DNA from 2 places in the Lutispora sp. QWL-02 genome. Region 1 is predicted to be linked to the other one. Evidence: a T-box and tRNA genes for the amino acid it is inferred to sense, from the RefSeq annotation. Region 1 holds a T-box; the other holds one or more tRNA genes.
What was found. The T-box of region 1 lies ahead of AC4HCY_RS11665 (valine--tRNA ligase). A T-box ahead of a tRNA ligase gene usually reads a tRNA of that ligase, here a tRNA-Val.
Positions count from the first base shown of each region.

Region 2: it has a tRNA-Val gene. The T-box ahead of AC4HCY_RS11665 (valine--tRNA ligase) is inferred to sense a tRNA for this amino acid. The anticodon was not compared.

Region 1 is NZ_CM177762.1:2,494,558-2,510,469, forward strand. It holds gene AC4HCY_RS11625 (peptidoglycan D,D-transpeptidase FtsI family protein) at 1-690, opposite strand, end outside; gene AC4HCY_RS11630 (FtsW/RodA/SpoVE family cell cycle protein) at 683-1,987, opposite strand; gene ppaX (pyrophosphatase PpaX) at 2,097-2,738, shown strand; gene AC4HCY_RS11640 (ABC transporter permease) at 2,753-3,565, opposite strand; gene AC4HCY_RS11645 (ABC transporter ATP-binding protein) at 3,558-4,325, opposite strand; gene AC4HCY_RS11650 (ABC transporter substrate-binding protein) at 4,541-5,443, opposite strand; gene AC4HCY_RS11655 (transposase) at 5,592-6,917, opposite strand; gene AC4HCY_RS11660 (CDP-alcohol phosphatidyltransferase family protein) at 7,387-7,905, shown strand; T-box leader at 7,996-8,211, shown strand; gene AC4HCY_RS11665 (valine--tRNA ligase) at 8,359-11,013, shown strand; gene AC4HCY_RS11670 (bifunctional folylpolyglutamate synthase/dihydrofolate synthase) at 11,029-12,330, shown strand; gene AC4HCY_RS11675 (DUF4364 family protein) at 12,520-13,041, opposite strand; gene AC4HCY_RS11680 (alpha/beta-type small acid-soluble spore protein) at 13,130-13,354, opposite strand; gene AC4HCY_RS11685 (polysaccharide deacetylase family protein) at 13,596-14,672, shown strand; gene AC4HCY_RS11690 (alpha/beta-type small acid-soluble spore protein) at 14,725-14,898, opposite strand; gene AC4HCY_RS11695 (CBS domain-containing protein) at 15,078-15,500, opposite strand; gene pdaB (polysaccharide deacetylase family sporulation protein PdaB) at 15,700-15,912, shown strand, end outside.
Region 2 is NZ_CM177762.1:2,978,383-2,994,294, forward strand. It holds gene AC4HCY_RS14135 (B12-binding domain-containing radical SAM protein) at 1-1,577, shown strand, start outside; gene AC4HCY_RS14140 (ferritin-like domain-containing protein) at 1,642-2,061, shown strand; gene AC4HCY_RS14145 (zinc dependent phospholipase C family protein) at 2,085-2,789, opposite strand; gene AC4HCY_RS14150 (aminopeptidase) at 2,920-4,035, shown strand; tRNA gene AC4HCY_RS14155 (tRNA-Val) at 4,104-4,180, opposite strand; gene AC4HCY_RS14160 (nucleotidyltransferase family protein) at 4,231-4,821, opposite strand; gene yqeC (selenium cofactor biosynthesis protein YqeC) at 4,818-5,564, opposite strand; gene AC4HCY_RS14170 (GerW family sporulation protein) at 5,637-6,041, opposite strand; gene AC4HCY_RS14175 (hypothetical protein) at 6,090-6,758, opposite strand; gene AC4HCY_RS14180 (anti-sigma factor family protein) at 6,772-7,215, opposite strand; gene AC4HCY_RS14185 (RNA polymerase sigma factor) at 7,218-7,787, opposite strand; gene AC4HCY_RS14190 (CBS domain-containing protein) at 7,920-8,339, shown strand; gene AC4HCY_RS14195 (DUF421 domain-containing protein) at 8,461-9,156, shown strand; gene AC4HCY_RS14200 (DUF4363 family protein) at 9,153-9,533, shown strand; gene AC4HCY_RS14205 (RluA family pseudouridine synthase) at 9,537-10,424, opposite strand; gene AC4HCY_RS14210 (RluA family pseudouridine synthase) at 10,421-11,311, opposite strand; gene AC4HCY_RS14215 (Na+/H+ antiporter NhaC family protein) at 11,292-12,692, opposite strand; gene AC4HCY_RS14220 (hypothetical protein) at 12,819-13,034, opposite strand; gene AC4HCY_RS14225 (RluA family pseudouridine synthase) at 13,227-14,195, opposite strand; gene AC4HCY_RS14230 (cupin domain-containing protein) at 14,212-14,553, opposite strand; gene clpB (ATP-dependent chaperone ClpB) at 14,675-15,912, opposite strand, start outside.

The sequences.
Region 1 (15,912 bases):
ACAGTCTATTTCAAAATCTTTATAGTTATTATTTAAAGCAGAAGAGGTAGTTATTACTTTAAATATTGATCCCGGCGGATATAGCCCGTCCAAAGCCCTGTTCAGCAGCGGACTGTTTCTATCTTCTATTAGATCATTCCAGTTTTCTGTAACATTAGAAGGATTGTAATCAGGTTTACTGACAAGAGCCAGGATTTCACCGGTTTTTGGATTCAGAGCTGCTATGGCACCTTTTTTTCCTTTCAGCAAATCTGAGGAATATACTTGAAGCGTTTTATCCAAGGTCAGTTTTACTGCATTGCCTTTTATCTTTTCGCCTTTGGCCTTTCCTTTTAAAGTTTCTATAGCATTTGCAGAAGACAATTCCTGATCGTATAGGGCCTCAATGCCGGTAGAGCCTAATGCTTTTGCAGAATATCCTATTATATGGGAGAAACTGCGGCCATACGCATAATTTCTTTGTATAGCATTCTTGTGAATCTTGCTGCTCGTTAAAACAACTCCGTTTCTATCCTGGATATCCCCTCTGATAATATCTGAATTTTCCTTCCTTAATCTCTTATTATAAGAATTTGAATATATATATTTTGATTGAAAAAAGTTGAAAACTAATAAATATCCAACGATTCCAACAAAAAAAATAATGAAGAACCATTTGACTAAGTTTTGACGTTTTATATAATCATTCATCCTTATCACCTTTTTCATTCATACTCACAAAATACAAAATACCGATATTCATAGTCTGAGATATCAGCGAACTTCCTCCATAGCTGACAAAGGGCAATGTAACACCGGTTATAGGTATTATATTTAAAACACCGGATACTATTATCAATGTCTGTATGCCGGTCATCGACGAAAGGCCTAAGCAAATGAGCCTATTGATAGGCTCTTTGCAGTTTTTACTGAAGTTCAGGCCGATCAATGTGGCCATGCATAACAGCGAAAGCATTATAATGCCGCTGATTATGCCTGTTTCTTCGCATATCGCAGAAAAAATGAAGTCAGTATGAACTGCCGGTATAAACTTAGGATTTCCAAGATTTAAGCCTGTACCCAATAATCCGCCGGCAGCTATAGCAAATAGTGATTGAGTAACTTGATATGATTTACCGGAAACATATCTCCAGGGATTTAACCAAGCCTCAACTCTGGATTTAATATGGCTGAATGTATAGAAGCTTATAACGGCCATAACGGAAGCTGCCGCGGCAGACAATAGTGTAGGGTATATCTTGTCATCAGTAACGAACAAAAGGATAAGATATACGGCAGAGAATATAAGGGCAGAACCTAAATCACGCTGCAAGGCGAAGAAAGATGCGGCAATAACTATTGAGGAGCTTGAATATAAAAAAATATTCTTGGCTAAGCCTCTGCTAAGAATAGCGGAGATATAAATAACAAATAGAATCTTTAAGAATTCAGAAGGTTGAAATCTATAACCAAGTACTTCTATCCAATTCTTTGAACCGGAAATAGATATGCCCCAAAATTGTGTTATTATTAATGTCACCAGAATAACAAGCCCCAATTGTTTGGAATAGTCTTTTTTTATATCTATTTTTTTCAGCAGATAGAATAAAAAGAAATATGTAGTATCGCCTAATATGGTGAAAAGGCTTTGCCTTACCGCATAATCCGGGCTTAATCTATAGAGCATTGCCAAGCCTACTGCCAATAGCATATTTACTATGTCATATAACAATATATCTTTTATTCTCAAAATCTTAATAAGCAATATTCTAGCAATTATATATTTCAAACAGAATATAAGACCTATATATACCGCTTTGTAGTCAATGGTTTCCCCCCAGATGGATAAAAGCGCAAAAGAAGAGGCTGCGGTAACAATAATTATTACAGATAAAAAAGGTTGAAGCATTCTTTTATTATAAAAATATATTGAGATGCTGACTAAGAGAAAACAAGCAAGTAAAAAAATAAATATATACCTATAAAACCATGATAATATGTCAAACATTATAACACCTTCCCTCTTTTGTAATTATATTATACAAAATGAGAAATTTCATCACAATAAGCAGCGAACTATGCTAAAATATTGTAGAAAGGAGCTGAAACGAGAACAAATGAAATATAAATATGTGCTTTTTGACTTGGATGGAACATTGCTGAATACTAACAAGCTTATTATTGAGTCTTTTAAATATACTCTGAAAGAGCATATGAACATATATTTGGAGGACTCTGAGATTTTGAAATATTTTGGAGAACCTTTGATGGTTACGTTAAAGCGGTTTTCTGAAGAGAAGTCTGAAGAAATGTTCAACACATACATAAAATACAATGAGAGCATTCACGACGAGAGGGTTGAAGTCTTCGGAGATGTAGATAAGGTTCTAGAGGAAGTATCAAAGCTGAGCTGCAAAGCTGCAGTTGTAACCTCAAAACGAAAGGTTTTAGCCAAAAGAGGCCTGGAATTATTTGATCTTCTCAAATATTTCGAGGATGTAGTGGCTTATGAAGACACAAATAAGCATAAACCTGACCCGGAGCCCATATTGGAAGCTCTGGCAAGGCTAGGGGCTGAGAAAGGGGAAGCCCTGATGATCGGAGACAGTGAATTCGATATCAAATGTGCATATAATGCGGGAGTAGACAGCGTATTTGTAAGCTGGAGTGAAGCGGCAGGGCACCAAGATTGCAGCATTCAGCCTGATTATGTGATTAAGGATATATCGGAGCTCATATATATATTAAAAAGCAAATGATGTGAGGTTATAACTCACATCATTTTCAATACTTTCTTTTCGATCCATAGGACTGAGAGATAAAGTATGGCTGCAACAATAGCAAGTATTAAAACGCTGGTCATCACTAAATCCATTTTAAATACTTGCCCTCCGTATATGATCAAGTGCCCTAAGCCTGCTTTGGACACGAGGAACTCGCCTACTATCACTCCCACAAGGGATAGCCCCACATTAATTTTCAGCGTAGAAATTATAGTCGGTATGCCTGCCGGAAAAACTACCTTGCGGAGTATTTGCCGCTTATTTGCACCAAAAGTTTTAAGAAGCTTTATTTTATCTTCGTCACAGTTGCTGAAGCCGGTAAAAACATTGATTATTGTTACAACTATGGATAGGAGCAATGCCATGACAACTATTGACTTTGTAGTACCTCCGATCCAAACTAATATGATGGGCCCAAGAGCAGTTTTAGGAAGAGCATTTAATACAACCAGATACGGGTCAAGCACTTTTGCCAGAAAATCAGACCACCAAAGAGCTATGGCTACTAAGGTGCCAATTACGGTTCCCGATACAAAACCTATTATTGTCTCATATACTGTGATTCCGGTATGCATGAACAATGAACCGTCTTTTGACATTATAACGATTGTTTTTATTATTCTGCTTGGTTGACTCATTATAAAGGGATCTATCCATTCCTTAGATGCTGCTGTTTCCCAAAGAAAAAACAATAATATAAGGATGATGAATCGTGAAAGCCCTATAGCCGAATTCTTTCTTTTGTTATTCATCAAAAATTTTTTGTGTTCCTCAGAGACTGCTGAATATTTTGAATCATACATGCACATCCAGCTCCTTCCATATGGTATTGAAATAGAACCTGAATTCAGGAGCCTCCCGGCAGGTTATAGGAGTTTTATTGCTGCAGGTTAAACTGATTTCATGTATAGATTTTATCTCTGCTGGCCTTTTGCTGAGCACCATTATTCTATCGCTCATGCTTATGGCTTCAGCAAGATCATGGGTTACAAGTATTGCAGTTTTTCTTTCCTTTTTTAAGATCAGCCATACCTCTTCAGAAATTGCTATTCTTGTCTGATAATCTAAAGCAGAAAATGGTTCATCCAATAAAAGTATATCCGGCTTGGTTGCAAGCGTTCTTATCAGGGCCGCTCTTTGTCTCATACCTCCTGATAGCTGCCTTGGGTAATGGTTTCTAAATTCGTATAAGCCATATTCTTTTAACAGCTTTTCTATAGAGGCTTGTGTTTCTTTGTTTAATTTACCTTGTATCTCCAGCCCTATAGTAATATTCTTCGCAATCGTTCTCCATTCGAATAGATGATCTTTCTGAAGCATGTATCCTACACTGGCTGATGGGCCTTGAACTTCCTTGCCATTTATTAATATTTTACCGGCTGAGGGCCTGAGTATGCCAGAGATTAATGACAATAGAGTGGATTTTCCGCATCCGCTAGGCCCAACTACACTTACAAACTCTCCGTTTAAAACCTCTAGGTTAAGCTTTTGTATCGCTTTAGTTTCTCCGTCAAGGGTATGGTAGTTCATAGAAACATCAATAATCTCAACTACCTTTTCCATTTAACCACCCCTTTGAAAACATCTATCACTTCATAATATTCAAATAAGCTTTAAAAGTGATTAAATAATGATTCGGTGAAATATAATAGGGACAGCAAAATGTTTTATCATAATGCTATCCCCATAATCAGGAGGTCATATGGTATTGGGGTTTATTGGGACAAATCTCTTGTCCCAATAACATATTATTTATAGAAGCATTAAAATGTTACAGTTTATTTTATTTTTTTGATCGCTTCTTCAGCAAATTTGTCATTGAATAATACATCATATTCTACTCTTTTATCAAGCTCGCCGGCAGTTACCATCACCTCCTGAAGCCTTTCAAAAGACTCAGGAATAGAAATAGGCTTGTCGTTCCAGGCATCTATTTCTTTGTATCTGTTTACAACTGTTGCGAGAATTTCATCGTCGGCATCCGGGAAGAAGGGCTTCAATTCTTTAGCAATGTCCTCTGCTTTATTATTTTGTACCCATAGCTGTCCTTCATATAGCGCATTGGTGAAACGCTGAATGATATCAGGATTTTTTTCTATATAGCTTTTCTTAGCGAAGTATGCAGTATAGGAGATCAAGCCGCTGTCCTTGCCTATGGAAGCTACTATACTGCCTGCTTTTTCTTTTTCCAGCATTGAAGCCGTAGGCTCAAAAAGTGCTACATAATCCCCTGTTCCGCCTTTAAAAGCACCTGCGGTAGCCGTGAATTGGAGATTCGTGATGACATTTACATCCTTTCCGGGCACCATTCCGTTCTTTTTTAATACATATTCTAGGGTCATTTCAGGCACTCCGCCGGGTCTGCCTCCTATAATCGTTTTTCCTGCAGTCTTTTTCCAGTTGAAATTGGAATCTGGTTCTCTAGCTACTAAAAATGAACCATCACATTTTGTTAGCTGAGCAAATATCACAGCATGATCTTCCTTGCCCTGGTTATAAACGTATATGCACGACTCAGGTCCTGCGAAGCCAATATCGCACTGATCGGACAATAAGGCTGTCATAGTCTTATCAGCACCTTGACCTGTGGTTAGATCAATCTTTATTCCCTGCTCCTCAAAAAAACCTTTGCTTATTGCTAGTAGGTGTTCAGTAAAGTGAAATAAATTGGTTACGGACACCAAAAAGTAACAGTAATTAACAGTAAAGCAATAACAAAAGGACTGATCATTGAAAATTAAAAAAGGTGCAGTTGATAGGAAGAGTTTACCATTGTAAAATGGCAGAGCTTAGCTAAACATAGGAGTAAAGGATTAAATTTCCTATGGATTAAGCGGCATTTTTCTGGTAATCTATACTCTCAAGGACTTCAGCTATGGCTTTTGCATGTTGGGTCATGCATACCAAGGCAGTCCTCACGAAGAAGTTTTTTGTACCCCGGAATAATGGGGACTTTAATCCGTTATTGAGGACCGTATCGCCGATCACAGATTCGATGCGTGCTCTTCTTGAGTATAGGTCTTTCCAGAGTTGCGAGCCTCTAGGGACTTGTGTAAACCAGCGGATGTCATCTTCAATGTGAGTATAGACTGTCTTGCCATAGTTGGAATCACAACAAGGTTTATCACACTTAAGCTTCTTAGCTAATTTCTTTGATGCTTTCAAAGGGCATCGCCACTTGTATCTACGCTTCTTTCTATCAATTCCCCAGTAATAGTAAACATGACCGGCAGAACAAACAGGTAACCCGTATTTATTCTCTTGTGTAGGAGTTTGCGAGTTTCTTGGGTTGATCGCGATAATCGGCTTACCACCCAGCAAAGAGATCCACCAGTAAATGTAGTATGCATCATAGCCTGAATCCAGGATGACATGGTTAAAATCCACTTTCATATCGTGATAAAGGTACATTAAAAGATGTGAAGCTACTTTGGAATCATGGACATCGGCTCCTGCAACAAAAAAAGTAAGCGGTAAACATTTGGATTGATTATCAACTATAGGGGTTGCTGCAAAATGTAGTCCATAGCCTATTAAATATCGGTCAAGGTTATGGTCATATCCTTTGGTGGCTTCTGGGTCTTTACACATAGAACATTTAAAAGGCTTAATGCTATTGCTGGAGCACCTACAGTACTTTTCCGGAACATACTTCTGCTTACAGAAAGTCTTGACCTTGCAACCATCAAAAATCACTTTATCATGGGGATCAATAATACCAAGCGCAATGGATTTATTGACGAATACAAGTTCAAATATCTTCTTAAGCAACGTACCCTGAGTCATGATATCATTTATGTCAAAATCCTCTCCAAACAGGTTAGACATAAACCAAGAGAAATAGGCTTTTGAGGGCGTTTTCTCAGGGGTAAATCCGGATAGGTAAGCATACCGGGGTGTATCTTTTAGTTCTTTGACCCATTTGTTAATGGATGTAAAACCTGCAAGATACATCACTAATAGTGACCTTAAAGCATCTTGAGGAAGATAATTTGCGATACGTCCCCATGGATTGCTGGAGTAAAAACGTTTACAAAGGTCATAGACACAAGAAAGATCAATATGTGAAAGAATTTTTGCAATACTATCAGTTTGTTTAACGTTCTGATAGAGATTTAATCTATAAGCTAAATGGCTTTGATTTGGTGGTAACAAATGACCTCATCCCCCTTCCTAAACCCCTATTTTAGCAGGTTTGGAGCATGTGAGGTGAAGTTACTTGTTTCCAGTTACTATAAATCAAGTAAAATCAATGGGTTCAGCTTTGCTGAACACCGACTTATTGCTACATATTGAGGTGTATAGAATATTGAGCGGACGACTTCATTGAGACGGATAGTAGTTAATTCACTTTTGCCGCAGCCGCTGAACAGTAAAGCAATGATTGTAAGAATCATGATGAAACACAATAATTTAACGTAAATTTTCATGAAATCACCTCCAAGAATATATTTATCATTTACAGTTTATTCCCAGAAATTTTGATTGTGCTTGTTTATGAAATAAAGGACTTTAATGGGCTTTAAGAACAAAAATGCATATAATGTAAATAAGAGATTTAATAAAGTAATTCTTAGTGGAAAAAATATATTTAAGAAAAATTGTCGTGATGGGAGTTGAGGCTATGATTACACCAAATATTCTGACAGCTATAAGGATTGGCTTAGTACCGCCCATGATTTACAGTTACTTATATGTTCCTAGAAACGGTGGAGCAATAGCCTTTTCTATTTTTATTTTTTCTGCTATAACGGACATTATGGACGGATATATAGCAAGAAAATATAATATGATCACAAAGATAGGCACAGTTTTAGATCCTCTGGCAGATAAACTGATGTTGATCTCTGTTTTGAGCATTTTCTCGTTGAATAATAAAATTAGCTTTTGGATTTTGGTTATAATGACATTAAAAGAGCTGTTTATGATACTGGGAGCATATTTCCTTTTTTATAATAAGGAAGTGGTCATACCGGCTAATGTGTATGGGAAGGTGTCCACAGCCATGTTTTATGTATCCGGGTTTGGTATAATGCTTGACCTTCCGATAGGCACGCTTTTCATGAACATATTTGTCATTTTGAATCTCATATCCTTGTTTATATATTTTTATCGTTTTGTATCGATAAAAGGCACGATTTAGAAAAAAATTGTGAAGCATATTGACAAAGCTTTGAGTAAATGCTATAAATAAGATTATCCGATAGCTAAGTGCTGATAATGTTTATTTAATATAAAAGCTGTGAAGAAGAGGAGTAGGCGATAATCACCTTTTTAAGAGAAGGATACCCAAGGGTGAAAGGTATTCAAGGCATGGTTTCGCTGAAGGTAGCTTTGGAGCTCCTGTATCGAATCTCAGTAGATGCAGGCGGGTCTGCCCGTTATAGTGAAGAGAGCCGGTGTTGGCCGGAATTAAGGTGGTACCGCGGATTTATCCTTCGTCCTTTTATTAGGACGGAGGATTTTTTATTTTCACAGTTGTATTGACTGATATAAGAGTGCAACCCTATGCAAGCTACAAAGTCTTAGTCTCGCAATTTTTGTAGTCGTTATCAGTCAATACAACAAGGATTCAATAAAGATGGAGGCGATTATAATGGAAGATGCAAAAAATCTTAACAAAGCTTATGATCCCAAGCAGGTTGAAGAAAAACTCTATAAAATGTGGACTGAGAATGGATATTTCACCCCGGAGGCAGATTATAGCAAGGAGCCTTATACAATAGTAATTCCGCCCCCAAATATTACAGGACAGCTTCATATGGGCCATGCTCTTGACAATACAATTCAAGATATATTGATCAGATGGAGGAGAATGCAAGGCTATTCAACCCTTTGGCTGCCGGGAACAGACCATGCCAGCATCGCAACAGAAGCAAAAATTGTTGATTCTCTTGCTAAAGAAGGTAAAACAAAATATGACTTGGGAAGAGAAGGCTTCTTAAGAAAAGCTTGGGACTGGAAGGAAGAATATGGTGGGAGAATCATTAACCAGCTGAAAAAGCTAGGGTGTTCCTGTGACTGGACCAGAGAGAGATTCACCCTGGACGAAGGCTGTTCTAAAGCAGTATCTAAGGTGTTTATGAGTCTTTATGAAAAAGGGTTGATCTATAGAGGGGAAAGGATTATTAATTGGTGCCCCAGCTGCAAAACTTCAATATCAGACATCGAAACAATTTATGACGATGAAAAGGGGCATTTCTGGCATATTAAATACCAGATAAAAGACTTAGATGACTTTATTGAGATCGCAACAACCAGGCCGGAAACTATGCTGGGTGATACTGCAGTGGCTGTCCATCCGGAAGATGAGAGATATAAACATCTGATAGGTAAAACGGTAATTCTTCCACTTTTAAATAAGGAAATACCAATAATTGCAGATGAATATGTGGATATGGAATTTGGTACTGGTGCTGTTAAGATCACTCCGGCACATGACCCCAATGACTTTGAAGTTGGCTTAAGACACGGACTCCCGATGCCTAGGGTAATGAATGATGACGGTACAATAAATGAATTGGGTGGAAAGTATTGCGGCTTGGACAGATATGCTGCAAGAAGACAAATAGTCAGTGATTTACAAGAATCGGGTCTGCTCGTTATTGTTAAAGATCACGATCATAGTGTGGGTCATTGCCAAAGATGCAATACAACAGTAGAGCCCATACTTTCAAAACAGTGGTTTGTGAAGATGAAGCCGCTTGCAGAGCCGGCAATTGAGGTTGTTAAGAATGGTACAATAAAGTTTGTACCAGATAGATTTTCGAAGATCTACTTTAATTGGATGGAAAATATCCAAGACTGGTGTATTTCCAGGCAATTATGGTGGGGACATAGAATACCTGCATATTATTGTTCAGATTGTGGGGAAATAATAGTTACCATAGATCCTCAGGAAACCTGTGGAAAATGCGGGGGAAAGTTAAAACAGGATGAAGATACTTTAGATACTTGGTTTAGCTCAGCTTTGTGGCCTTTTTCCACATTAGGCTGGCCTGATAACACTGAAGATTTGAAATACTTCTATCCCACCAGTGTTTTGGTAACAGGATATGATATTATTTTCTTCTGGGTAGCCAGAATGATATTTTCCGCCATGGAGAATATGAAGGAAGAACCCTTTAAATATGTATATATACACGGCATTGTACGAGACTCAGAAGGAAGAAAAATGAGCAAATCCCTTGGCAATGGCATTGACCCTCTTGATGTTATAGAAAAGCATGGAGCCGATGCGCTGAGATTTAATCTTATATCTGGAAATTCTCCGGGAAACGATATGAGATTTTTCTGGGAAAGGGTAGAGGCCTTCAGCAATTTTGCTAATAAGATATGGAATGCATCAAGATTTGTGTTAATGAACATAGATGATGATTTTGACTATGAGAACATACTTCATTCCTATAGAGACGCTCTTACTACAGCCGACTATTGGATTTTGAGCAAGTTAAACAGGCTAAAAAGAGAAGTAACAGAAAACATGGAAAAGTTTGAGCTGGGAATAGCCGCACAAAAAATTTATGATTTTATATGGTTTGAGTTTTGCGATTGGTATATAGAATTGGTAAAACCAAGGTTATATTCTGAAGAAGCTGAGTCTAAAACTATAGCACAAGCTACTTTGACGTATGTTTTGAGAGATTCCATAAAGCTACTGCATCCATTTATGCCATTTATAACAGAAGAGATTTACATGCATTTACCCCAAACCTCCCACTCCATTGTGATCAGCCAATGGCCCCAATATGATGAAGCCTTTGATGCTTCATTACAAGAGAGAAATATGGAGATAATAATGGAAGCCATAAAAGGAATAAGAAATATCAGGGCTGAAATGAATGTTGTACCTTCAAGAAAATCAAATACCATTATTATTTCCGACAGAGAAGAAGTAATTAACGCTATGATGGAAGGGACACCTTATATTCAAAAATTGGCATATTCTTCAGAGGTAATATTAAAAACAACAAAAGAAAATATACCTGATGGAGCTGTTTCGATAATCATCGAAGGGGCAGAAATATTTCTTCCTCTGGAGGATTTGATCGATAAGGAAAAGGAGATAGAGAGGCTTAATAAAGAAAAGGAAAGGCTGGAGAAGGAGCTAGAAAGAGTAAAGCAAAAGCTCAGCAATGAGAAGTTCCTCTCTAAAGCACCTGCAGCAGTTATTGAAGAGGAAAAGGACAAAGAGAAAAAGTATTCTGAGCTTATGGTAAAAGTGCTTGACAGATTAAAAGGATTGGAATAAAGAGGTGCAATATTTATGGATTATAAAGATGCCATAGAATATATTGATATGAATCTAAAGGGCGGCTGCAATCCGGGCTTGAACAGGATTGAAAGGCTGCTGGAATTATTGGGTAATCCTGAAAAACAGATCAAAGCGGTGCATATTGCAGGTACTAACGGAAAAGGCTCAGTTACCGCGATGTTATCAAGCATATTGAGAGAAGGGGGATATAAGGTAGGAACTTATATCTCACCTCACCTTCATAGCATTACGGAGAGGTATCTTATAAATGGAGTGAGCATGGAGGAGGATGTTTTTGCTTCTTATGTTTCTATCATAAAGGGTAATATTAATAAAATGGCAGAATCAGGGGAAGAAATACCTTCTCAGTTTGAAGCTTTGACAGCCCTTGCATTTCTATATTTCAAAGATATGAATATAGATATTGGAGTGATTGAAGTCGGTCTGGGAGGAAGGTATGATGCGACCAACGTATTGGATTCATTGATTTCAGTAATCACATCCATAAGCTATGATCATATGAGCGTTTTGGGAGATACGATAGAAAGGATTGCCTTTGAAAAGGCGGGTATAATAAAAAAAGGTCAAAAAGTTATACTATACCCTCAGAGCTTTACCGCATCTGAAAAGGTTATTGAAATGATATGCCGGGAGCAGGAGGCCATGCTGATAAAAATAGATCCTAAAGATGTCGTTCAAAGGGACTTTGGCATAAAGGGACAAATAATGGACTACTGCTTCGGTGATAAAAGCTATAGGGGTATACAATTGCCTCTTTTGGGAGATCATCAATTGCTAAATGCGGCTGTAGCTATCAGAGCAGCAGAAGAATTAGGCAAATTAGGGTACCATATAAGCGAACAGCATATAAAGCAGGGTATAAAAAAAGTTAAATGGCCGGGGAGGCTCACTGTTATAGCTTCAGATCCGCAAATTGTTATAGATGGGGCTCATAACGAAGATGGAGTCAAGGCTTTAGCAGAAGCATTGAAAAAATATTTTTATGACAAAGATATCATTATGGTTATAGGCATGCTAAGGGACAAAAACCATAGAGACAGTATAAGCATGCTGGCGCCAATGGCTAAGAAGCTGATCGCTACCGAACCTATGAGCGACAGGGCTCTTAGTGCGCTAGATTTGGCAAGAGAAGCCGAAGAATTCTGCCGGGAGGTTTATGCTGTGCCGTCTATAGCTCAGGCCATCAATAAAGCCATCGATATTTCCGAGGATAATTCTATAATCGTTATATGCGGTTCTCTCTATCTGATCGGAGAAGCATTTGAAATATTGAATAAGATTTTACTGCAATAATCTGTTGTCCTGACTGATAAAAGAGTGCAGTACTGAACTAACTCACTCTAAGACTTACACCGCTATAGTCCGCGTGTGCCTAAGAGCGGCTAAGTCCAGTACCCCAGGGTACCTTCTTTTGCCCTTGCAGGGCAACTCACAGAGAGGATGCCCTGGGGCATTCGCAATCGTTATAAGTTAGCATAGCAGTCATTGCTTTATCAATAGGCTCATTATTTGATCATAGACTTGATAATACTTATTTTCCCAATTGCTGCATATCAATTTGGCCTGTTTTGCAGATACTACGTTGAGGCTGAGATCTATCAATACAATGTCCTTTTCGATAACTTTTAAATTTACTATGTATTCAGTATCACTTTTTTTGATAAAGTCAGAGCGGACTTGGGTTTCTAACCTTATTTTCTCTTTGTTCTTCGACACATAGGCTTTGATTTTTGATATTACAGCATCATCTATGCGGGAGAAAAATAACTCTATAGTTTTCAAACCCATTTCTGTGTTCTGATAGGTTTCCCTATTTCCAAACTTTATAATCATTTTAGCTTCTTCCAGCTCCTGCAGGCATTGCTGCAGATCGAAATAATTAATAAGATTGTTTTCCAACACAATGTCTGTAATCTGTGCCGTTGTTATCGGCAGATCAATTTCCCTCAAAATTAACAACACAATTAATTTATTAAGTGCAATTTCATTGCTATTACCATTCATGCTATCACCTCTGACCATCTTTACCTTAAATTATATCATATTAAAAAATAAAAATCAGACAAACAGATGTCTGATTTTTATTTTTTGTTTACTGATTTGTCATCTGGTTTTGGGCCATAGAGATCATTCGTTTAACCATCTGGCCGCCTACCCTGCCGCAGTCTTTTGAAGAAAGATTGCCCCAGTAGTCCTCAGAGCCCTGATAAACAGGTAAATTCAATTCTGCTGCTATTTCATATTTCATATTATCTAAAGCTTTATGAGCATTTGGTACTTCTAATCCTTTATTATAATTTCCACTTCCTAGTGCCATTTTAAAGTCCTCCTCACATAAAAGTTTTTTATTTCTGATAATAATTTACCCCGGTGAAAAAAATAAATACTAGAACTTATTGCTTTTATGTATAAATTCATTAATGGCAGCATATAATTAATAATTTAACCTGATTTTTCAATGGCAGCACAAGCTAATTTTTGGAATGTATGCAGAATATGTCGATTTGGAGGTTTGCATATGATATAATAATTGTAAAGCTTGAGTGTGGAGGGCAAAAATGAAAAAAGTTACTATTATTTTTTATCTTATTTTATGTATAACCTTGATCGGCTGTACCAATCCGGGCGTTCCCGTCAGCAATACTCCGGACAAGTCAAAAGAAGCGCAAACAATAGATGAAAAGCCTGATGAAAAATCTTCTCCGGATATTGAAATAGAAGAGATAGATTATGAAAAAATAAAGCCCAATGAAAATGGACAAGTTATGATATTGATGTATCATGGCATTGGAGAAGAAGAGTCAGAATGGGTACGAACCCCTGAAAACTTTAGAAAAGACCTTCAAACTCTTTATGATAAAGGCTATAGGCTTATCAGTCTAAGAGATTTTGTAGATAATAAGATAAATGTGGAGGCAGGCTATACTCCTGTAGTTATAACCTTTGATGACGGATTATTGAATCAATTCAATCTGATAGAAGATAGTGAAGGAGCCAAAATAGATCCGAATTGTGCAGTGGGATTGCTTGAAAGCTTTAGCAAGGAACACCCTGACTTCGGTAAATCAGCAAGTTTTTTTGTATATTACCCCGTTCCTTTCAGGCAAAAAGAGCTTATTAAAGAAAAGTATGAATTCCTTATAAATAATGGTTACGAAATTGGAAACCATGGATATAATCATGAAAATCTGGGTAAAATCAGTATTGAAGAGGTACAAAAATCTCTAGGGAAAAATGTTCAAAAAACTAAGGAAATACTTCCCGACTATGAGGTACAGTCCCTGGCACTTCCATATGGAGCAGCACCTAAAGGCGAAAATTATAAATATGTTGTGTCGGGCAGCAGTGAAGGCTCAACATATAACCATAAAGCAGTTTTACTCGTCGGAAGCAATCCGGCCCCTTCGCCTGTCAGCATAAAGTTTAATCCTCAAAGACTGCCCAGAGTGAGAGGAAGTGAAATGCTGGTCGCCGGGACAGGGATATATGATTACATCAAGTATTTTGATAAAAACCCGGACAAGAGATACATAAGTGATGGGAATATTAATACAGTTACCATTCCTGGAAGCGAATCCAATAATATTGATAAAAACAGATTGGGAGACATGAAGCTTATCACCTATAATCCCTAATAAAAAACCTGATGGAATCATCTCCATCAGGTTTTTCTGTCTAAGCCGTTAACTATTTAAGTCTTTCCTCATAGGATCTTATCATTCTTCTGACCATTTCGCCGCCGATCCTCCCTGCATCTCTTGCCGAAAGGTTTCCATTGTCTCCTGGCTTTAAATTAATCCCTAGTTGAGTAGCTACCTCTTCCTTGAATCTATTCCGAGCATTTTTTATATTATTGCCCATTATTTACACCTCCAAGATAATTTATTTTTATAGCAAGATTAATCTATTTAGTATTATTTTGATTATATTGCTATATAATAATCATGAAAATATTACCTTTTCGTGTAGTGCCAGTTTGATATATTGTTGCCTTATAACACCAGTTACTGTTGCATAAGCAATAAAATTAACCGGAAAGATTAATTGATATCCTTCATAGTTGAAATATAGTTTTTTGTGAAATACTCAATTATTTCCCTTCTTCTGATTATCCCGATAAATATGTTATTATCGTCAATCACAGGGACAAAGTTTTGAGCACTTGCGAGGGTGAGCAGATCTTCCATATGAGCATTTATTCTTACTGCAATATTTTTTATTCGTTGAGGCACATCTTCCAGCAATACCTTGTCTGTGTTTTCAAAGGTGAGTCCTTGGGTATTTTTGAGCTTCCATAACAGGTCCCCTTCGGTAATGGTGCCGACGTATTTGCCTTTATGATCTATTAAAGGAACAGCAGTGTATCCATGGTGCTGCATTTTTTCCAAAGCTTGTCTCATAGTATTTTTAGGGCTTAAATAGATAACATCTGATTTTGCTACCAGAAAAAAGGCTATATTCATTATATCACTCCAATCAATAAGACTTATAACACGCAACAACTCTATTATAATTATATTTGCGCTTTTATACAACAATACAATATTTATTTGTTCAAACTTGGATATTGGACTTTAATTATGTCATATATTTAAGTGGGGTGTTAATTACGGAGGAGCTTTATAATTTGATTTTTTATGATTAATAATTGGGGGTATTGATATGAAGTTATTTTTCATAAACAGAAGACATCTAAAATTAGGTGCAGCAGTTGTAGCATTGACGCTTATATCTGCAATCTATACGGCAGGGTTCCAAAGAGGACCTATCAGCACCTTTATGAACAATGAGAGGATGATACCAATATATTGTGTGGATACGGAAGAAAAAAAGGTTGCCATAAGCTTTGATGCCGCCTGGGGATCGGATAAAACT
Region 2 (15,912 bases), 480 kb from region 1:
GTGATGTAATGGCTTTCTCGTGCTATATATGGAACAGGGAATTGGTGATGAAGCTGGGATCAAGCCTGAAAAAAGTAATGCCGGATTCCATAATCGTATTGGGAGGGCCGGAAGTCTCTTACGATGTCGAATCCACTATGAAAGAAAACCCTTGGATTGATTACATTATCTTTGGGGAAGGCGAAGAAACTTTCTATGAATTTGCGTCTCGTCTCAAATCGGGGCGTGAGTCCGCTCAAAATATAGATGGCCTTGCATGCAATAAAAATGGAATCATCCATATAAACAAGCTGCGAAATCCCATATCCGACCTTGACCGGCTACCTTTCCCATATGTTTCTTTTGACGGCCTGGAGAATAAAATACTTTATTATGAAACCTCAAGAGGCTGCCCGTTTAAATGCCAATATTGCCTCTCTTCTTTGGAGACGGGTGTAAGATATTTTTCTCTGGAGAGAGTTTATAATGATATAAATATATTTATAGAAAACCATGTTAGGCAGGTTAAGCTCGTAGATCGGACTTTTAACTGCAGCAAGGAAAGATGTCTCAAAATAATGGACTACATACTCAGTAAAAAGGGCAATACTAATTTTCATTTTGAAATCTCCGCCAAGCTTATAGACTCTGATTTTTTAGATATGGTAAAAAAGGCACCAAAAGGAATTTTCCAGTTTGAAATAGGAGTTCAGTCTACAAATGATGATACACTTGAAACTATAAGCAGGACGGAAAGCTTCGAGAGTATAAGATACAACATAACAAAGCTCATTGATATAGGTAACTGCCATGTGCATTTGGACCTCATCGCAGGACTGCCTTGCGAGGACATAAAAAGCTTCGAAAAATCCTTTAACGACGTTTATTATCTGAAATCCAATATGCTTCAGCTTGGCTTTTTGAAGCTGCTCAGAGGTTCTGGGCTGAGACAGGCCGCTGATAAATACGGTATTTTGTATAATGCTCACCCTCCCTATGAGGTCTTGTCAACAAAAGAAGTAAGTTATAAGGATATATTGGAGTTAAAAATTATAGAAGAGCTGGTAGAAATATTCCACAACTCGGCTAGATTTAGCAAGAGCCTTTCATATCTGATTGAAGAGCACAATATTAACCCTTTTCAATTTTTTAAAGCTTTAGGTGCTTATTATGTTGATAACGATGGGTTTAGCAGATCTTTAAAAATATCTGACCATTATGAGCTTTTATACGGTTTCGCATTAAAAATAATAGGGAGATCTTGCTTATTCAATGAATTATTAAAATTTGACTACTTTAAGTCAATCGGAACCAACATGCCGGCTTGTATCCACAGGTTCAACAGCGCAGCAATCAAGGGGCAAGTCAGCAGCTTTTTGAAGAATGAAAAAAATATAGCCAGTCATATGCCTGAGCTAATCTCTATGGATGTGAAACAGAAGCTTAAATATATAAGGTTTGAAATATTTGATGCAGATATGCTGGGCGGCCTGGAGCAAGGCAAGCATATCCTGTTTTCAATAAAAGACCCAAAGGGCGGTGCTGAAGAAAGGCTGATGTCCTTTCCGCTGGATGAGTTTGTGAAAATAAGCACGTAAAGTAAACTTTTCTATATAACTTCATATAATATACTAATGATTCTTTAAGGGGGCCATATGGTATATGGATAATTATGATGACAACAGCAAACTTTTGGACTTGCTCAGGGAAGCTATGAAAGACGAAAGGCATGATTACCTTAAATACAAAATGATGATGGAGGCAGCACCAAGCAGAGAAATAGCGGATCAGGTACGCTTTGCCCATGAGGATGAAGGAAAGCACTACAGGATGTTTCAAAAAATATATAGGGATTTAACGGGCAGAACTATAGAAATTCCTATCCCTCAAGTAGAAAAATACGAAAACTATATTGATGCTGTCAAAAGCAGCATCAATGGTGAGCTAGAGGCTGTGGAACTATACAGAGATATACGCTCCATGCTGAACTCAAAAAAGCACAGAGATATGCTTTTCGAGATTATAACAGATGAACAGGAACATGCCACTCGCTTTGTATATGTATTTTCCATGCTTAAATAATTATTTGGCGCCATACAGGCGCCTTAGATTTTTTCTCCAACTTCCTTATAAAAATTTAGAAAGCATCCCGCTGTGGTTCTTTGAGCCATCGGAAATATCTGGCCTGCAATCCTATAAAACCTGTCCCGTCTACACGCGATCAGAGAATATCTTCTATATATTGCAATCGCATCCTTAGCGTTCCTTTCGATATAGTCATATGGATTCTCAAGATATATACCGCCTTGAGAAGCTGCGTAATTTTCAAAACTATCATGGACTGCTTTAATCCATTGTTCAAAACGTCTATGGCTTTTCAATAAATATATATCACCGTGCTGCGGCACTGTGGAATCCTGTATAAGGTGCACCGCTGCTCCAAGATAAGTCATGGCCATCTCTTTATCCCCCGATTCCCAATATACCTTGGCGCAGCCATAATAACGCGCGAATCTTTGCCTTGAGTTTTTGCATCCGTATAAGCCTCTATGCGTATATGGATTATAAAAATGCTCTCTGCTTCTGAAATCCTGATCTGCCCAATAAACACCTTTATTTATTTCATCCAGATATTGTAGGAAAAATTCATAAGCTTCCCTATAACCGTCATTTTTTAGTATTTCTAAGGCCCGCTTATTGATAAACATATGAACCTGGCAAAAAGTCTGAACAAAATATTTCTTAAAAGGTACAGCAAACCATAGTATAGTTTTAAAGCTTCTTCCATATACTTTTTCAACAACGCTCATTTTTTCAACCCCAATCGTAGCTGTTACATGTGATAATTATATGTTTTCCACAGGAATATTCTATATACCTATATTATATTATGATATAATTTGATTAATATAAAAGTGCAATCGAATTGGAGGAGAGAACTTGAAAGATCCTAGAATATCTCAATTAGCAAAAAATCTAATAAATTACTCAGTAAGCATAAAGCCCGGTGAAAATCTTCTCATTGAGCTATTTGATTCAGGCGATGAATTGGCTTCAGAGCTTATCAGAGAATGCTATAGGGCGGGGGCCAACCCATTTCTTTCAATTAAGAGCAGAAAGCTTATGAAGGATCTGATCATGAACACAAGTAAAGAACATATGCTTGCTCTATCATCCTTTGAAGCCGACAGAATGAAAAAAATGCATGCTTACATAGCTATCAGAGGTGCGCTCAATTCCTCAGAATGGTCGGACATCCCGGAAGATAAGCTGAGCATCTATATGAAAAATTGGTCGAAGCCCGTTCATTCGGACATAAGAGTTCCCCATACCAAATGGTGCGTTATGAGGTATCCAAGCCATGCTATGGCTCAAATGGCCGGCATGAGCATGGAAAGGTTTGAGGACTTTTTCTTTGATGTTTGCTGCCTTGACTATTCAAACATGGATAAGGCGATGAATCCTTTGAAGGAGTTAATGGATAAAACCGATAAAGTCAAAATTAGAGGCAAAGATACGGATTTAAGCTTCTCTATAAAGAATCTGCCTGCAATTAAATGTTCAGGCGAAGCCAACATTCCTGACGGAGAGGTTTATACTGCCCCAGTAAAGGATTCAGTCGAAGGATATATAACCTATAATACCCCTTCAGAATATCAAGGCTTTACATACGAGAACATCAAGCTGGAATTTTCAAAGGGAAAAATCATAAAAGCAACAGCAAACGACACCGAAAGAATAAACAGAATATTTGATACCGATGAAGGCGCTCGCTATGTGGGTGAGTTTGCCATAGGTGTAAACCCGTATATAACAAAGCCGATGAAGGATACCCTCTTTGATGAAAAGATTATGGGAAGCTTCCATTTTACCCCCGGCAGCTCTTACGATGATTGTTTCAACGGAAACAAGTCTGCTGTGCATTGGGATTTGGTATTCATTCAAACTCCTGAATACGGCGGCGGAGAAATATGGTTTGACGATGTGCTGGTGCGGAAAAACGGCCTGTTTGTACTAAAAGAACTGGAAGGCTTAAATCCTGAAAATCTAAAATAAGAATGGCTTATTATTCAAAAATTGCGGTGCATAACACCGCAATTTTTAATGCTTATGATTTCATGCTTTGGTGGGCGGTATTGGGATCGAACCAACGACCTCCACGATGTCAACGTGGCACTCTAACCAGCTGAGCTAACCGCCCATTAGATTTCAAATTATATTATATCATTATAAAAGGGATTTAATCAATACCTATATTATTTTCAGCGTCTCATTATATTCTTCAGGGGTATCGATGTCAAATCCTGCCATTGTGCCATAAAAGTCAACAAACATCACCCTGTCGGAATTGCCTTGTATAATCGTTCTTCCTCCGGTATCACCTGTGATGTTCATAAGCTCTTGTTTGAATTCCACGGGGAATATTGTGGGCATTCCTTTTTTTCCGTCATAGCAAGGTACAATTATGGAATTTTGATTTTTCTTCCAAGCATTTATAAGCGCTTCGATAATATCTTTGGTCATAAAAGGTTGGTCTCCTGCTATGAACATATAAGCCTTTGCATCCGGATCAGAATTTTTTATTCCTTCAATTACCGAAGTGCTCTGACCGAATTCTGCTCTTGCATTATAGACAGCTTTCACATCATATTTTTTGATCCTGTCCATCACTTCTTCAGAATGATAAACCACAAGTATCTCCCAAAATGCTTTACAGCTTTTAACCGTCTCTACTGCATTTTCAACTATCGTGCTGTTTTTCAAAGGCAATATCAGCTTTTGTTTTCCCATACGCTTCGAACTTCCGGCAGCAAGTATAATACCCGTTATAATATCAATCACATCCAATACATCTTATTTCTAAGTGAAGCAATGACAAACCCGATATTTTCATCTTCTGCCATGCTTTTTATTTTTAATCCTGCTTCTCTTAAACCGGAATTATCCGCTTTATTAAGCAGAACTATCTTATTTGCATTATCAGGTGCGTTTTTAAACAATCCTTGAGGGTGCCTGATCAGTTTGGCTAACATGATCGTGTCAATTTTATCACCAGGGCGGCATCCGCAGATGATGCAAAACTCATCCGGTCTGTGAACTGTTTCTTCCCCCGCAGCCCTGCCCAGTGAATCCAAGCCGATCACTCCAATCAATACCGTAGTTGATTGCGGCACTGCCGGTTCCCACTCTGCCGGCGCCTTTATTGGTTTCTTTTTCCCTCCGTCGGCTTCGAACAGCATAAAGTCAAAGACACCAGTATTATATAACTCATCTGCAAGATGAATATCTATGCCCTTTATTTTATTTTCATTTGTGATTTCCTTCCCCATCACATAAATTCCTTTATCTCTAATGGCTTCAACATATCTTAGCAAAGCTTTCCTATCCTTGCTTATGATCAAATCATTATTAATTTCTTTTGGCGGTATGTATATATGAGTAGTAGTAGATAATAATATTTTTTTATTGAACTGTTTCAATTCTTCTGACAGATTATAGAGTAGAGTGGTCTTCCCTCCGGCACCTACAATGGAAATCAGATGCCTTTTATTTATATCAATATTCAAAGCCTTGATCATGTCCATAATATACTAACCCCGCTTCCATCATTAGAATATCACAAAATTCTGTTCAATAAAAGAAAAGCCCTAACGGGCTTATTCTTCTTTCTGCTCTTCTTCAGAAGTATCACTGCAGCAGTTTTTATTTGCTTTCTTTAAGTCTATCTTTTTTATTAATTCCGGTACCATATCAATAAGTTTTTCCAAATTATGCTTTTGTTTTATGGGTAAGACACTGACGTCTCCATCCTTAATGACCAGCATGGCATCGGGTGATACTTTAGCTCCGACTCCAAGCCCGCCGCCTGCGCCATCAGAACCCTTTGAGTCTTTGCCCTGGCCGGAACCGCCGCTGCAGCCAAAAGAAACTGTGATAATGGGAATCAAGGTAATTTCACCAATCGCAATGGGTTCACCTATTACTGTCTCAGTTTTTAAGAAATTTTCAAGCTTATTGAATACTAGCTCCAAACTGTTGTCAATGGGTAATTTATTATCCATTTTTTTCTCTCCTCTCAATCTTTATCTCATTAATATTTACACATATACCTAGCTAAAAGTTTCAGCTTTGATTAAATTTTTTAATTTATTTCTTACATCTTTTTTAAATAAAAATCTGATCAATTCAACCATAAATGTACCAAGGGTGAGTTTACCGCTGACAACCATTTCAAAATCAGCAGTTACTTCATCAAACACAGGGCTGATATCACAATCTGCGTTAGGGAAAATGCTCTCTAAGAAATAAACAATCCCTGAAACGGAACCTGTAACAAAAGGATCGTCAAATCCATAGAGAAGCTTTATTCTTAACTGCTCCGGCTTAATGGCTATAAGTATTTTTTTTAGAAATACTATTAATTCTTCAAGAAAATACTTATCCATAATATCATTGATCTTGAATTTTCGTTTTTTATGCTTTTTATATTCACCTGCTTTGTCTTTTTGCTCTTTTTTCTGCTTTGCTTTATTTTTGGGCTTTATTGTTATTTCCCTGCCGAATATAAAAAGCTTTGTTACAAATCCAGCGTCACTATTATAGATACCATTTAAGCAGAACCTCTTAGCCCATTTTACTTTCAGATCTAAGGCCATACCTTTATTATATGCCAAATCCATATGATAATAAAAAGGCACCAGCAACAAAACCGCAGTTATTACAAAAAATAATAATACCAACGAAAGAAGCAGCTTTAACAAAAAAGTCAGCAAAATCAAATTTTTCCCCTCCTCATTGTGATTTTCTTCTATGAGGTATTGCATAACTCATTATCCTATTTTTATAGCTTATTCTCATTCTTCTCATATAACTTATTCCCATTCTTCTCAGCAATGGCATTCCAGGTATAAATTCAAGAAATCTTGATGAGTTTTCAATAATTAAACCATTCAGTTTCGCAGAATCCTTGACAATATCCTTCAGCTTCTTTTCTTCTTCTAATTGTGCAAACAGGTTATCTATCACCAGTTCAGTTTTTGACGAGAGTTTATCCGTATATTCATTATCTTCATTGAACAGAGATTTAAGGCTTTGATCAATAGAATAAAGCATTTTCAGTTCATCCATACAGCTTTTGCATACTTTTAAATGTTCAGATAGAAAAATCAGTTCCAAGGGTTCGATATTATCATCAATCAATGCCTGCAGCAGTGATGTATCAAATTTACACTCCATATTCATACCTCCATTTCTCCGGATAAATACTCTTTCAAAGCATTTCGTGCTCTGTACAGATCTGTTTTAACCGTTCCTATCGGCTGATCCAAAGTTAAAGCGATATCCTTATACGTCAAATCTTCATAGTATCTTAATGATATGACCATTCTTTGCCGTGGTGTCAATTCTTTTAACAGCTTCTCAATGGTCTTTTTCAACTCTATCTTTTCTATCCTATATTCCAAATCCTCACATGAAGGCAATATTTCCTCAAGAGGCACATTATTATTGGCTACGGCGTTTAGGGATATGACATTGCTTTTAATCTCTCTTATAAAATTCAGGCAGGTATTAACCGCAACCTTTCTGATCCATGGATGAAAGGGTTTGTCGATATTGTATTTATCAATAAATCTAAAAATTTTTATATATATTTCCTGTACTAAATCCAATGCATCATGTTCATTTCCTGCATATCTGAAGCATAATGTGAAAAGATATCTTTCGTATGATTTGCACAGCTCTGAAAATGCCTGCTTGTCTCTTTTCTTACAGGATAAAAGCAGTTCTTTGCTAATTTGATCGTTCACGCCATCACCTCCATGTATAAAGAATACAATATTTTCATAGAAAATGTTTCAATTTAAACTATTTTTTTATACATTTATTTAAAATTCTAATGGAAAAAATATATTCAGACTACTATTGAAAGGGTGATTGATTTGAAAATCAGAGAGCTTATGAGCCGCGATGTAAGAACTATTTCATCGGATGCGACCATAAAAGACGCTGCAAACATAATGAATACAATGGATATTGGATCTGTCCCTGTCCTTGAAAACAACAAATTAGTGGGAATCATTACTGACAGAGATATTGTGCTCCGTTCTGTAGCACAAGGCCAGGACTCAAGCCAGAAAATATCTAATGTTATGACGAGAGATATAGAAACCGTCTGCTCAGACACTGAAGTCCATGAAGCAGCCGATATAATGTCCAAAAAACAGATACGCAGGCTACCCGTTGTTGACGGTGACAGCCTTGTAGGCATAATAGCTATCGGAGACTTGGCTGTCGAAGGCATGTATGCGGATGAAGCCGGAGAAGCCTTGCATGATATATCAAAGGATACCTTGTCTTGAGTTTGATAAGCCTCCGGCTTAGCCGGAGGCTTATTGCTTTGATTGATATGAATATAAATCTGTTATCAGGTTAAAATGTATATGTTAGTCGAGTCCCGTGTTGAAGATGAGGTGCTTTATAATGCTGATCGTTTTTGTTAGAACTATAATTCTATATTTTTTAATAGTATTGATAATGAGGCTGATGGGTAAAAGACAAATAGGACAGCTTCAGCCTTCAGAGCTGGTTGTAGCCTTAGTCATAGCTGATCTGGCAGCAATCCCTATGGGCAATGTGGGCATACCCCTGCTTACAGGCATAATACCAATTCTCACTTTATTTATCTGTGAGGCATTGCTATCTTACATATCCTTAAAAAGTCAGCCAGCCAGAAGGTTTATATCTGGCAAGCCCAGCATAGTGGTTGAAAAAGGGAAAATACTTGAAAATGAATTGAGAAAACAGAGATTCAACATTGACGATCTGATGGAGCAGCTTAGGTTAAAGGATGTAAGCGATATAAATGATGTAGAATATGCCCTGCTGGAAACAGGGGGACAAATCAGCGTAATTCTTAAGACTAATAAAAAGCCGGTGATCAGGGAGGACCTAAATATAAATGCCGCATATGAAGGTCTGCCCATATCATTGATCATAGACGGTCATATAAATTTACAAAATCTTTCTATAGCAGGCCATGATAAAAATTGGTTGGCAAAGCAGCTGGATAACAGCAACATAAGATCCTCCGATGATGTTTTATTTGCTTATATCTCCCAAGACAACAAGTTTATGTTTCAACTAAAGGACAAAACAAAAGGTGATGATGATAAATGAAACCATTATTATATACGATCATACTGACACTGGCAATAATAGGCTCAGGCATATTTACAATAAATATGCTTAAAAAGGATGCAGAAATATTATATGATTTTGTACTGGAAATGGAAAGCGATATAATGTCTGAAAAATGGGATGATGCCGGTGAAAAAGGTGATAAGCTCCATAATCAGTGGAAAAAATATAAAAAGGTCTGGCCAATGCTCATTGACCACTTGGAGATAGATAATCTTGACATCCATATTTCCGAGCTGGAATCTTTTTTAATAAGCAGGGACAAAACTCAAGCCTTATCAAAATTATCTATATTAAAGCTGCTGGTAAAGCATATACCTGAGAAAGAATCCTTTACACTGCAAAATATCCTGTAAAGGCTAAAAGCCCAATATATCACATAGCAGCATCATATCTTCAGGTATTTTGGCATGCAGCTCAATATCTGATCCTATTGCGGGGTGAATAAAAAAAATCTTTTCAGCATGGAGCGCCTGCCTTTGTATTATCTCTCTGCTGCCCCCGTATAACTCATCGCCTAACAGGGGGTGACCCGAATAAGACATGTGGACTCTTATCTGATGTGTGCGCCCTGTGATAAGGTTGATCCTCAGCAAAGTTGCTGCTTCACTCTTTTTTATCACCTCATAAGAAGTAACTGCTCTTTGCCCGTCCTTGCTTATTATGCGCCTTATAGTGTGATAGCTTTCTCTCTTAATAGGCAAGTCGATGATATCTGCTTCCTTTTCAATCAAGCCCTCGGCAATAGCAATATACTCCTTATGAAATGAAAATTTCTCTTTGGACATCATATATTGAACATGAGAATTTTTTGCAAAAAGTACAAGCCCTGATGTATCTTTGTCAAGCCTGTTTATAGGTCTTATCTTAATATCTTTCCGCTTATTCCGCCAGTAGTATACCAAAGCATTGGCAACTGTTCCGGTAAAATGCCCCTTTGTAGGATGCACCGGCATTCCCGCTTCTTTATTTACAGCAATAATATAATCATCTTCATAAATTATATCCAGATCAAAAGCTTCCGGTAAAATATTTTCTGATTCCTTGTCCACTAAAAAAACCTCAAGCCTGTCGCCCATTGTAAGCTTTGCATTGACATAGGCTGCTTCGCCGTTTAATAGTATAGACGAATTCCTTTTCATATTGACCAAGTTCCTATGGGAAACTCCTAATTTATTTATCAGAAAATCCTTTATGCATCTGCCTGAATATTGTTCATCAATGATATATTCATTATGATCCTTCAATTTAATAAAGCCTCCTTAAGCCCTTTCAGCAGCAGCAAAATATCCGAAGGAAGCTGGGATTTAATAACTATACGCTCATTTTTGACCGGATGGGTGAAACTGAGTTCAGAGGCATGAAGAGCCTGTCTCTTTATTCTATCATCGTCTCCTCCATATAGGATGTCGCCTAATATAGGATGTCCCAGGCCGCTCAAATGAACCCTTATTTGATGAGTTCTCCCGGTTTTTATAGATATGGCTAAAAGCGATGCAGAAGTATAGGCTTCTAATACCTCATATTCAGTAACTGCAAATTTTCCCTCATCAGATATATATCTTTTGCCGACCTCATCCGGATGATCGCTTACAAAAGATTCTATCCTGCCTTTTTTATTCTTTGGTATACCCGAAACCACCGCCAAATATTTCTTTTCAAGGCTATCGGCAGAATATCTATCCATAAGGCTGTGTATTTGAGAACTTTTTGGTATAATAACTATTCCTGAAGTATTCATATCAATCCTGTTAAAAAACCTCACAGGCTCATTTATATTATTCTCATCGAAATAGTATCTCAAGCCATTTGCCAGAGTTTCTCCCTTGTGATTTTTGGTTGGATGAACTACCATATAAGGCGGTTTGTCAACTGCTAATATATCATCATCTTCATACAAGATGCTAATCTCCATTTTCTGCGGAACTATATTATCTTTTTGCAGGTCCTCTTCTTCAATGATAAGGAGATCGCCGTCTTTCAGCCGCGAATCTCCATATGCTTTTTTTCCGTTAATTTGAATACCCTTATCCATTAAGGCCTTAGCTCTTCTTGAGGATAAATACATATCTTCCTTCAAATATGCTATCAATGTTTTTTTGCTCATACCTAACTTAACTATGTGATTCTTCATTCATATTCCCTCTTTTAAATGCTAAACTATTATTTTGAAAAAATAGTATGCTTACTGCTGATATTATAGGCATGATATATGATAAAAATGCATAGGGCAAATAGCTTATTACCGATACCCCCATGATGGATGCCGGCGTTAAAGCCGCAACATTCCATGGTATTATGGAGCTCACCATGACTCCTGAGTCTGAAAGCAATCTGGCAAATTCTTTTTTGTCAATTCCCATATCTTTATATCTCTGCATCAACACTCCTGATGGTACTATTATTGATATCACTTGATTGCACATAAACAATGCGGAAACAATACTAAACCCTATGGTAAAGAGCATAAGCTCTCTTGATGTTTTAATCTTCTTCAATATGGGCTCAATCAAGGTTTCTACCATTTTGGTCCCTTCAAATACTCCGTTTAATGAGGTGGCACAAACAAGCACAATGAACATGGTTTTAAAGGAAACAAGTCCTCCTCCGGCCAGAACAACGCTATATTCGGCAGGCATTGAGGGATGGAATCCCATAACTGCCGCCTTTACCACTTCAATAGCAGAAATCCGCTGATAAACAATGGAGAAAATTGTTCCAATAGCCACTGATGCTGCCATTGTATATAAGGCCGTAAGCTTAAAGACATAGAAAACTATCAATATTACAGGAGGTATCAAAAGCAGAGGCGATATGTTGGCATATTGAGTCATCAAATTTTTATAATCTATAATATTATGAGCATTAGAGTTCATGCCTGTATAATTCAGCCCTATGACAAAATAAAAAATAATGCTTAACACCGCTCCTATAGATATAGTTTTCATAAAATACTTCGAATTTTCATGGGGGCTTGTTTCGGTCATGGTTGAAACAAGATTGAAAACACTTGAGATAGGCGAGGTCCTATCCCCAAAAAAGGCTCCGGATATTATGGTGCCGGCTATAGCGGGAAGCGGTATATTCATTGCACTTCCTAATCCGATCAATACGATACCCACAGTGCTCACCGTACCGGTAGAAGTTCCCATGAGCATAGATATTGCTGAGGATATAATAAATGACGATACAAGAAATATCCTCTCATTTATCATTCCAAAGCTGTAATACAGCATAGCAGGTATTACACCGCCGACTTTCCATATGCCTATCAGCATAGCTATCATTGATAGCATGATCAATACCTTGGAGCTTTTTTTCAGACCTGCATATGCAAAATTGATCAATGTCCTTATATTATATCCGTTAATAATTCCAACAATAAATGATGCAATTAACCCTATAATAAGTCCAAAATACAATGGTTTATTAAAAACAAATATATTAAGAATCAGAGAAACGCTCAAAGTTACTATTACAGCCACGCACTGAAAGTATGGTATATTTTTTTTCATATAGACTTCCCCTATTCCCTAATAGGATAAATTCACTATATAATCAACCATAATAATTCTAATACATATATCATAAAATGTACAAGGCAAAAAGATAAAAAGCAGATAAATCATCTGCTTTTTATCTTAAATTATTGGATTAACTGCTGTACAGCTCTTACTTCCATTTTGCATCTGCTTTGCATGCTTCAATGTCTCGTCAGAAGACAACCGCTCTTGTAGCTTTAATAGTCTGATTATGTTCTGGTAGGCTTCCGGTTTTGAAAGTAATGCTTTATTATTATCCTTCATCATAACACCTCGCTTTAAATCCGACTTTGATAATAATAAAATGCCTTTCAACCTTGATAAACACCTCCGAAATTCTGAAAGCATTTAATTCACTTTATAGATTAATTATATACTATTTTTAGAATCTTTTCTCGGTGCTCAGCCTTCCATAGCCGTTGTTATAGCTCCCAATAGCCATTAATCCCTATTTATTCGAGATAGGATATTGACTTTATATGAAGTCCTCTGTAATGTTCCGTCTTCCTATAGTGTTCGCTGGCCGAAGAGATGCTTAATTATTGCTTCATATTCTTGCGGCATGCTGCTGTGCCATGTCTTGTTTTTTAAGTATTGAAGCTCTTGAGGAGGATTATTGAAATTTAATATATGAGCCAGTAGAAGTTGATGGTTCAGCCCAAACCTCTTCTTAAAATATTCATTGACCCTTTTATCTCCATATTTGGCGTCGCCTATTACAGGATGGCCGATATTTGATAGATGAGCCCTTATTTGATGGAATCTCCCCGTGACCAGTTCGACCAAGAGCAAGGAGTATTCACCATTATCACACTTTTTCTCATAATACGTTCTGGCTTCCTTCCCTCTATCATCCTCTTCCCTTGCTAAAAATGTTTTTCTGCTGCTTTCATCCTTTTCCAGCAGGCCTATTATTTCCCCATTTACTTCCGTAATGCCCTTTACGGCACACAGATAAAGCTTTCTTAGGCTTCTCTCCCTTATCATCTCGTTGACGGCTTTGAGGCTTTTGTAATTTTTTGCAGCGATAACCAAACCTGCAGTATTTCTATCCAACCTGTTGCATATAGCCGGCGAAAAGGTTGGGGAGGTGCTGAACCCTTCAGCAGATTCTAAATAGTGCTGTACCCTGTATATAAGCGTATCCTTATCCTGGGCGCTTTGAGGATGGCTTAGCAGTCCGGCAGGCTTATCAACGATTATAATATTTTCATCCTCATAAACTATTTTGATATCTCCGCATTTGGTATCCTTCTTTTTGAACAGGGGCTCGACTCCCATATCAATATTGCTCAAAGTAACTATGTCTCCAACAGCAAGCATATTGGCTTCCCTGGATCTCTTGCCGTTTACTTTTATCTTGCCTGTTCTTATGTCTTTGTATATTTCACTCAAGGATGCTTTTTTCAACAGCTTCCTTAGGAATCGATCCAGCCTTTGGCCTGCTTCATTTTCAGTGATCCTTATATCCTTCATTTGATCTCCGCCTTAATCAACAATTCGCCGGTGAAAACACTGAATATAAAAGTATTTCCCCTTCACCTGTGTTAATAAGCCCATGCTCTTCTCCCGGATGGGCTATAATGCAATCTCCGGCTGCAGTCTTTACTCTTTCTCTATTTGCCAGAGCTAGGCCTTCACCTTTCATTATATAAAACACCTCAAGTATTTCGTGGGTATGAGGCACAATTTCTCCACCCTTTTCTATTCTAACTATATGAGCTGACAATCTGTCATTTTCTTTGGAAGTGGTCAGATGCCTAAGGAATACATCCCTATGCTTAGAATTCCTAATCCATTCCAATGACTCTTGATTTTTTATTATGGTACTCATATTATCCCCTCCAAACAGTATTGTATTAATCCATATATTTTGAATTATATCATATAGAAGGAAGGAAAAATCATCTCTGCCAGAATATATCCAGTGGAGATGATCTTTGCCTGAAGCAGCCTTACAGCTTTTTGAAATTCAGTTTATCTCCGTCCCTGCTGATCAATACCTTTTGACCTTCTGCAATTTCGCCGGAAATCAATGCCCTGCCTATAAATGTTTCGATGCTCTTTTGCAAATACCTCTTTATAGGCCTTGCTCCATATATAGGATCGTATGCATTTTCAAGAATCAAATTCTTGGCATCTTCGCTCAATCGGATTTCTATCTCTCTGTCCTTCAAGCGCTGAGCAATGCGGTCAAACTGCAAATCGATTATTTTTAATATCTCATCTTTGCTTAAGGGCTTAAAGAATACTATATCATCAACTCTATTTAAAAACTCAGGCCGGAAATACTTTTTCATCTCAGCTACAACAGCATCCTGTATCTTATCATCCAATGCTCCTTTTTTGCCTATGCCTTCCAGCAGATGTGAGCTGCCGATATTTGAGGTCATTATGATGACCGTATTCTTGAAATCAACCACATGACCGTGACTGTCGGTAACTCTTCCATCATCCAGTATCTGCAGCAGGATGTTAAAAACATCGTGATGGGCTTTTTCGATCTCATCAAATAGTATTACGGTATAAGGCTTTCTTCTCACCGCTTCTGTCAGCTGCCCGCCTTCATCATATCCTATATAGCCGGGAGGAGCTCCTATAAGTCTGGATACGGTATGCTTCTCCATGTATTCGGACATATCTATACGGACCATATTATCTTCGGTATCAAACAGTGCTTGAGCCAAGGTTCTTGCCAACTCCGTCTTACCCACTCCTGTAGGTCCTAAAAATATAAATGATCCTATAGGCTTCCTTGGGTCCTTCAGGCCGCTTCGCGCCCTGATCACCGCATCTGCTACTGCGGATACGGCCTCATCCTGGCCGATAACCCTTTCATGCAGCACTTCATCCAATCGCAGGAGCTTATCTTTCTCATTCTCCATAAGCCTGGTCACCGGAATTCCGGTCCATTTTGAAATTATTTCCGATATCTCATCATCTGTCACTTCTTCTTTCAGGAGCTGCTCTCCTTTTTGCAAACCCTCCAGCTTGAGCTTTTCTTCATTCAGCTTTCTTTCCAGGGCTGTGAGCTTGCCATACTTAAGTTCAGCTACCTTGTTTAAATCATATTCCAGCTCAGCTTTTTCTATCTGAGCTTTAACACTTTCAATTTCTTTTTTTGTTTCCCTTATGCTTTTAATACCCGCTTTTTCCAGTTCCCACTGTGCTTTCATAACATCGCTTCGGCCCT